DNA from 2 places in the Eubacterium sp. BL-380-WT-2B genome. Region 2 is predicted to be linked to the other one. Evidence: predicted binding sites of a transcription regulator. Region 2 holds the regulator's gene; the other holds the start of a gene.
What was found. The regulator HrcA, encoded in region 2, represses chaperone genes, less so after heat shock. The targets are predictions, from matches to a motif close to TGTTAGCACTCNNNNNNNNNGAGTGCTAACA.
Positions count from the first base shown of each region.

Region 1: FYJ53_RS01455 (Hsp20/alpha crystallin family protein) is a predicted target of HrcA. The motif match lies at 2,279-2,309, and genes of this name have one in related genera.

Region 1 is NZ_VUMP01000001.1:326,504-330,932, forward strand. It holds gene FYJ53_RS01445 (dihydroorotate dehydrogenase electron transfer subunit) at 1-637, shown strand, start outside; gene FYJ53_RS01450 (dihydroorotate dehydrogenase) at 634-1,542, shown strand; gene FYJ53_RS01455 (Hsp20/alpha crystallin family protein) at 1,728-2,150, opposite strand; gene FYJ53_RS01460 (diguanylate cyclase domain-containing protein) at 2,472-4,322, shown strand; gene FYJ53_RS01465 (type 1 glutamine amidotransferase domain-containing protein) at 4,324-4,429, shown strand, end outside.
Region 2 is NZ_VUMP01000002.1:295,545-299,973, reverse strand. It holds gene dnaK (molecular chaperone DnaK) at 1-1,035, opposite strand, end outside; gene grpE (nucleotide exchange factor GrpE) at 1,141-1,716, opposite strand; gene hrcA (heat-inducible transcriptional repressor HrcA) at 1,725-2,759, opposite strand; gene hemW (radical SAM family heme chaperone HemW) at 2,936-4,087, opposite strand; gene FYJ53_RS04385 (tyrosine-protein phosphatase) at 4,207-4,429, shown strand, end outside.

The DNA.
Region 1 (4,429 bases), on a different contig from region 2:
CGACGGTGAAGTGGGCGTCGGCCAGTTTTTCATGCTGAGAGCCTGGGATAAGGACCCGCTGCTGTCACGGCCCATCTCCGTCCATAATTACGAAAACGGTGTGCTCACCTTCCTGTATCAGATTGTAGGCAAGGGCACCCAGCTTTTGTCAAAACTGGAAAAGGACGACACTGTGGAATTACAGGGCCCGTACGGCAAGGGCTTCCCGGATGTGGACGCTGACCTGGTGGTGGTGGGCGGCGGCATTGGTGTCGCGCCCCTATACTATGTGTGCCGCGACTTCAAGAAAAAACACCCGGACCGCAGCCTGCGTGTTTACCTGGGCTACCGCGACACTGCCTACTGTGTGGAGGAATTTGACGCAGTGGCCGATGAAGTGGTCGTGGATATCGGCGGCATCATCACCCACCGGGTAGAAGCCCGTTCCGGCGAGGTATTCTTTACCTGTGGCCCGGAAATCATGATGAAGAGCCTGTGTGACATTGTCCCGGCCGAAAACCCGGTTTACGTGTCGCTGGAGGCGCATATGGCCTGCGGCATCGGCGCCTGTCTGGGCTGCACCTGCGAGACCAGTGAAGGCAATAAGAAGGTCTGTAAGGACGGGCCAGTGTTTACCAGAGAGGTGGCAGCCCTATGAGTAAAGCGTTAGAAACGAAATTTAACGATATTGTTTTTAAAAACCCGGTTCTCACCGCGTCTGGCACCTTTGGCTTCGGCCGGGAGTTTGAGGAATACTATGATCTGGCAGAGCTGGGCGGCCTGTGCACCAAGGGCCTGACCCTGGAGCCGCGTCCGGGAAATACCGGAATGCGCCTGTGGGAGACCCCAGCGGGCATGATCAACAGCATTGGCCTTGAGAACCCCGGCGTGGACGCTTTTATCGAAAATGAGTGGCCCCACCTCAAGGGGATCGACACCGTCACTGTGGTCAACGTGGGCGGAAAGGATGAAGCCTCCTACCTGGAAGCCATAGAGCGCATCAACGCCATCAACGCCCAGCTGGTTGAGCTGAACATTTCCTGTCCCAATGTCAAGGCAGGCGGTATGGCCTACGGCATCAAGGCAGAAATGGCGGCGGATATCACCCGCAAGGTAGTGGCTGTCTCCAAAGCGCCCGTCATGGTCAAACTGTCCCCGAATGTGGAAAACATCGCGGAGATCGCCCTGGCCTGTGAGGAATCCGGCGCCTGCGGTATCTCGCTCATCAACACCATTCAGGCCATGGCCGTTGATTACAAGAAGAAGAAGATCGTGTTTGACAACACCTACGCCGGGCTGTCCGGCCCGGCGGTCAAGCCCATCGCACTGCGCATGACCCATCAGGTCTGCAAGGCAGTGGACGTGCCGGTCATGGCCATGGGCGGCGTCAGCACCTGGGAAGACGCCCTTGAGTTTATCATGGTTGGCGCGGCCTGTGTGCAGGTGGGAACCATGAACTTCATTGACCCCAAGTCGCCGGTTAAAATCATCGAGGGCTTAGAAGCCTACTGCCAGGCCGAGAGCCTGGTAAACATTGATGAGGTGCGCGGTATTTTATTGTAAATTAAAACTGAAAACACCTCCCAAATATCCCGAAAACCCAGATCGAATGGGTTTTCAGGATTTCGGGAGGTGTTTTTTTAGATCAGAACACAAAAGCCGCGCTCAGGGGAGTGAGCGCGGCTTTGTGATTACGGGGGAGTAATAAAATGAATATCGGAATGATCCGATAAGGGATAATCTATGATTTATTCAATCGCAATGTATTTTTTCTGTTCTACTTGCTTGGTTTCGTTTTTCGGGAATTCCAGATGGAGAATACCATCCTTATAGCCGGCTTTGATGTCTTCTTCTTTTACGTTGTCGCCAACGTAGAAGCTTCTTGAGCACTGGCCAGTGTAGCGTTCCTGATGGACCAGGTTGCCTTTTTCATCCTTTTCTTCCTTCGACTCATCTCTGGAAGCGGTAATGGTCAGGTAGCCATTTTCAAGGTCCGCTTTGATATTTTCCTTGCCAAAGCCCGGCAGGTCCATATCCAGAATGTACTTGCCATCCTTTTCCTGAATATCTGTTTTCATGAGAGCAGGTGACTCTGCTTTTTTGAAAAACGGGTCATTAAACATATCATCAAACAAATTAAAACCGAAACGATCTCTAGGCATCAACAACATAAGGCATTCCTCCTTTGCATTTTAGTTTTCATGATTTATGAAGTGATAAACCTTTATAACCATTGAGTTCGGTTCCTTTTTCAAGGGACTTCGCTTAACTTTGTTTACGAGTATATTATAGGTCGGATTGTTAGCACTGTCAAGCGGTGAGTGCTAAAATTTTAGGAAGATTTAAGCTTACAGGCCTCCCGAAATACCAGAAATGACGGCGTAAAATTGGTTTGACAGAAAACCCTTCACAAAAAAATTGTATATTTGGTTGTATCAGTATATAATAAGGAGTAATACTAAAGTGAGAACAAAGAAGTCGGGGAGGGAAAAGTGAAAAAGCACACAATACAAATATGGAGTATGGGCCTGGCACTGTGTCTTGTTTTCTGCCTGACAACCTCTCGGGTACAGGCAGAAGAAAAGAAGATCATCCGGGTTGCATTTCCCGAACAGACTGGGTTTTCATCCACCGACTCTGCGGGAAACCATTCAGGCTATACTTACGAGTTTTTAGAAGAAATTGCAAAATATACAGGCTGGGAGTATGAGTTCATCACCGGAGACAGCAGCGATGAGAGCCTGTTAAAAATGATGGAGGACCTGAAAAACGGCCGGATTGACATTATGGGCGGTATGGTGTACACACCGCAGCTGGCCGAGGATTATGATTTTCCAGAGTATAATTGCGGCTACAGCTACTCCACCTTATCGGTGTTAAAAGACAATGAGGATGTCAACGCGACCAACTATTCGACCTTTAACAACATGAAAGTAGGGGCACGCAAAACCGCGACCCGAAGAATACAGGCCCTGAATGAATTTTGCCGCGCCAATGGGATTACCCTGAGTATCGTTGAGTACGACAGCGATGAGGCCATGCAGGCAGCTTTGAAGTCCGGCGGGGTGGACGCCCTGCTGGGGCCGGACGTCGCCATGGGCGACGATGAGCGCATTGTCGCGCGGTTTGACGGGCGGCCTTATTATTTCGCGGTCACTAAGGGCAATACTGAGGTGGTCAGCGGCATCAATACAGCCACAGCAGCCATCAATGAGCAAAACCCCAACTACGCCACCGAACTGTACATGAAATATTTTAACAAAAATAACCAGCAGGTTACCCTGGAGAGCTTTATCAAAGCCAACCCCACTGAGAGCATTGTGGCGGCCCTGGGCATCGGGCTTGTGCTGGCCGCGGTGGTCGGTATGACCATGTATATCCGTATGCAGCGCAACCAGCAGATGCTCTTAAACTATGAGCGCTACCGTATTCTGTCAGAGATGTCCAAGGAATTTATTTTTGAGTATGACTACCGTGAGGACAGCATAGTGGTATCCGAGCAGTTTGCCCATACCTTTGGCGGTAAATCACAGGTTGACCACTTTTTTTCCACAATCCTGAGCAAAAGGCTGGATATTGATGAGAGCGCCCGTTGTTTTGCGGGTCTGATAAAACGCCGTCCGCCGGAGGAGGCGCGCTATGAGGTGGAATACAAAACCACAGTGCCTTCCGGGAATGAGGAGTGGGTGCGCGCTACCAGCATGATCATTTTTGATAAGCATAACCAGCCCATGCGGGCCATTGGCAAAATCATCAATATCAACGCTGAGCAATGCGAAAAAGAAGCATTGATCAACCAGGCGCACCGGGACGCTCTCACCGGGCTGTATAACCGCACGACCTTTGAGGAGCTGGTGAACACTTATCTGCAGGAGCGTGGGGATGAGGAAGGCGCCATGATGGTTGTGGATCTGGACCACTTTAAAACTGTCAACGATACCCTGGGCCACCAGGGCGGCGATGAGGTGCTGGAGGATCTCGCCCGGGAAATGACCGCCTGCTTTGGCGAAGAGGCTGTTTTAGGCCGTTTGGGCGGCGATGAGTTTCTGGTCTTTGTGAAAGATGTCAAAGCCTGTAGAGACAAGCCTGTTCAGGCAGCCAGAGCCCTCTGCCGGGCCATGAACCGCTGCTATGAAAGAAACAGCGGCCAAATCGAGGTCTCTGTCAGTGTCGGGCTTGCCTATTCCTTCAGGAACAGTGCCTTTGAGATGCTTTACAGCATGGCCGATGAGGCGCTCTACTATATGAAGGATCACGGAAAAAACAATGTTAAGGTTTATGACGCGTCCATAGGGGATGCTTTGGGTAATAATGATAACAATACACGAAAAGGAGCGTTTTGAAATGTCCAAAAAAATTATTGCGCTGATCAGCGACGACTTTGAAGATCTGGAATTATGGTATCCGGTACACCGCCTCCGCGAGGAAGAAGGCGTGACTGTCGATGTGG
Region 2 (4,429 bases):
GGCAACACATTCGTCAGGGTTAATGCCTTTGTAAGCATCTTCACCGGTTAAGTTCTTAACCGCATCCTGTACTGCCGGGATTCTTGTGGAACCACCAACCAGGATCACCTTGTTCAGTTCGTTTTTGCCAAGGCCTGCGTCGCTCATCGCTTTTGAGACAGGTCCTTCGGTTTCTCTTACAAGACCAGAGGTTAACTCGTCGAATTTCGCTCTTGTCAGGGAGAGTTCCAGATGCTGCGGTCCTTCTGCGGTTGCAGTGATAAACGGCAGGTTAATGTCGGATTTCATAACGCTGGAGAGTTCGATTTTAGCTTTTTCAGCAGCTTCTTTCAAACGCTGTAACGCCATTTTATCAGATTTCAGGTCGATACCGTGGGATTTTTTGAATTCATCCGCCATCCAGTCAATGACCTTGTTGTCAAAGTCGTCGCCGCCAAGGTTGTTGTTCCCGTTGGTCGCCTTAACTTCGAAAACGCCGTCGCCTAATTCCAGGATGGATACGTCGAAGGTACCGCCGCCAAGGTCATAAACCATAATTTTCTGGTTGTCTGCCTTGTCAAGACCATAAGCCAGTGAAGCAGCGGTTGGTTCGTTGATGATACGCAGTACATCTAAGCCGGCAATTTTACCAGCATCCTTGGTTGCCTGTCTCTGAGCATCGCTGAAGTAAGCAGGTACCGTGATAACAGCCTTGGTAACTGTTTCGCCAAGGTAGGCTTCTGCGTCTGATTTTAATTTCTGCAGGATCATTGCAGAGATTTCCTGCGGTGTATAGCTCTTATCGTCGATGGTTACCTTATAGTCAGTCCCCATGTGTCTCTTGATGGAAGCGACTGTACGGTCCGGATTGGTGACAGCCTGACGTTTAGCTACCTGGCCGACCAGTCTTTCACCGTCTTTGGTGAATGCGACAACGGACGGCGTTGTACGGTTCCCTTCTGCATTTGGGATAACAACCGGTTCGCCACCTTCCAAAACAGCTACGCAAGAGTTTGTAGTACCTAAGTCAATACCAATAATTTTTTCTTTACCCATAATATATGTCCTCCTATTGATTCGAAAGTTTGTTTTCCAGATTTAATTGCCGACCGGATGGCCGGACTTTGCGTCGTTTCCAAAACGCCGACGCCATGCGTTTTTTTACTTCTGATTAACCTTAACCATTGCGGGTCTTATGACCTTGTCCTTAAAAGTGTAGCCCTTCTGGAAAACCTCCAGAACAACCTGATCATCTTTTTCAGGATCTTCTCCAACAGCAACGCCGTGGTGGAAGTTCGGATCAAAGGCAGTGCCCACGCAGTCAATTTCCTGCAGGCCTTCCTCATTCAGAACACCGATTAACTGCTTGAAAACCATCTGGACACCCTCGCGGTATTTATCCGCATTGTCATCATCGGCTGCCGCTTCGGCGCGGTCCAGGTTGTCAAGCACTGGTAAAAGCTTTGTGACAAAGCCTTCAAGAGCAAACTGGTAAATGTCGGTCTTTTCCTTCTGCGTTCTTTTTTTATAGTTTTCAAAATCCGCCTGAAGGCGCATAAGACGCTCCATCGCTGCTTCCTCAGCTTTGGCCGCTTCATTTACCGATTTTTCAACATCCTCAACAGCTTCCTCTGCTGCCTGTTCTTCTGTTGTCTGTTCCTCTGCTGCCTGCTTCTCCGTAGCTTTTTCCTTAACGGTTTCGTCTACGTTTTGTTCCATCTTTTCTTCCTTAGCCATTTAACCACCTATTTCATTAATAATTTTGTTAAGTTTGTGTTCAGTTCATTTCTTATATAATCAAGAACCGAGGAGACATTGTCATAATTCATCCTCGTTGGTCCTATGACCCCAAAAGCACCTACGGTCTTTCCTTCCAGCTCGTAGGTTGTTGTAATAATACTGAATTCCTTCAGATTCTCATTATCATTTTCATCCCCGATGCTGATGTTAATCACCTGACTGGTGTCATCATTTGAAAGGATACCCGCCAGCAGCGGTTTCTCCTCAATCACATTGACCAGGTGACGGATTTTTTCCACATCACTGAATTCAGGATAATTGAAAAGATTTGTCAGACCCATGGAGTGGATGTCTGAAGCCTCTTCCATCAAAGTATCCCTTAATACCGGAAGAATTTCCCGGAGCAAATTGCTTTCGTCCGGAGACAATTCCTGAATCTGATCAACCAGCTCCATATTAATTTCCTGGAAGGAAATATTTTTGAGGAAGCTGTTTAAGACATTACTCAGTTTCAGAGCCAAAGCGGTGTCAATTTCCTGCGAAAGGGTCATTTCAATGTTCTTTGCCATCCCTTCATAGGTGACCACAATGAGTAAAACCCGTTCCTTAATTAAAGGAACAATCTGTACGTGCTTGCAGTTAAAGCAGGAAACCCGCGGCGACAGCACAACAGAGGTGTAGTTTGTCAGCTGGGACAGCACCTTTGCCGTGTGGTTCATGGTGTTATCCAGCTCCCTTGTTATTTTAAGATACCCATTATGGATGTCATTTCTCACAACCTTAGCTAATTTTTGAATTTGCATGATCTCATCGACATAATAGCGGTATGCCAGCTGAGTCGGAATTCTTCCAGATGAGGTGTGCGGCTGCATTAAAAAGCCCAGGTCTTCGAGATCAGCCATTTCGTTCCGGATGGTCGCAGGGCTGATGCCAAGGTTATAACGCTTTGACAAGGTCCGGGACCCTACCGGTTCGGCGGTATTGATGTAATCCTTAATGATTACCTCCAATATCTTCTTCTTTCTCTCTTTCAAGTCCATTTTGTTCACCTCTTTATTAGCACTCGTTACATGTGAGTGCTAATATCTTGACTATAATATACCACCAGGGTCTTACTTTGTCAATAGATTTCTATAAGATAAATGTCAAGTTTTTAAGATTTAAACATTATTTAAGCAAGGCCGTCCACGACGTATTCCACCACAGCAGACCCACTCTAAACAAAGGCTACAAACACCTGATTCGCCAGGTCCTGCCCCTTTGGGGTAAGCCGGATCACCTGATCCTCACGCGTGAGAAGGCCCCGCTCTACAAGGCTTCCGATTTCCTCAAAATCCTCAAAAAAACTACTGCCAAACAGTTCCCGGTAATCCGCATCATCCACACCGCACATGCGCCGCAGGCCCAGAAACATAAAGTCGCCCTTTTTCTCCTGGGCGTCCAGAGTATGCGCCTCGAGCACCGGGGCTTTTCCCTGCGTGACCAGAGCGCAGTAGTCTTCCATATCCATCACATTGGTTCGGCGCTCTTCCTTGTAATAGGAGGCTGCCCCCAGTCCAAAGCCCACATAGGGCTTCATCACCCAGTACAGGCTGTTGTGACGGCTTTCCCAGCCATTTCTCGCAAAGTTTGACAGCTCATACTGCTCAAAGCCGTTCTCAGCCAGACCATCAATGATGGCGTGCTGCATCTGCCGTTCAAGCCCCTCGTCCGGCAGCGGCAGCTTTCCCTGGCGGTACAGCGTGTCAAAGGCTGTTCCCTCCTCGATTTTCAGGCTGTAGCAGGAAATATGCTTTATGGGCGCAAAGGCGGTAAGCCGGTCAATATCCTGCCGCACATCCTCCAGGGTCTGCCCCGGCAGGCCGAACATCAAATCCGCTGAGATATTCTCAAATCCCGCGCCTACCAGCAAATCAAGAGACGCCACGAAATCCGCGTAGGTGTGGATACGCCCCAGAGCCTTCAGCCCCCTGTCGCTTGTGGTCTGGAGACCCATGCTCACACGGTTGAGGCCCATGCTGCGGTAAGCCCGGCATTTCGCATCGGTCAGGGTTCCAGGGTTCGCCTCAATGGTCGCCTCAATGGCCGCCTCAATGGCCGCCTCTGGCAGCTTAAAGCACTCACGGATACAGTCCATGACCTTTCCGATATAACCGGCCGCCACATAGGAGGGCGTGCCCCCGCCAAAATAAACCGTTCCCGCGGGCAGCCTGCCATGCTCAGCCGCGAAGGCCTTTATCTCAAGGCAGACCGCGTCAAAATAGCGCCCGGCCTCAGCCTCGCCAAGACCTGCCCATGAGGGAAAGTCACAGTAACGGCACTTCTGCCGGCAGAAGGGGACATGCACATAAATTCCGACATTTTCCATTAAAACGCTCCTTTTTATAAAATATGATGAAAAAACAAATTGTCACCGGGACAAATTTAAGTCTTTATGTTACAATATATTCTATATAATAAAGTAGAAAGAGTCAAAGGAGTGAACATATGAAAAAATTTGTAGGCATTGGGGCGCTTATTGCCGCGGCTGCCGCAGTCCCATATCTGATTCATAAAAAACGCCAGAAAAAGCTTCATGCAGAAGATTTTAGCCAGAACGACAGCCTCCCGCTTCCAGAGAAAAACCCCTGGGAAACCGATTTTAAGGACGAAGACCACCTGATCTTCTGTGACGAGTCCAACCTGGGCAAGCGGCTGATCCAGCTGGAAA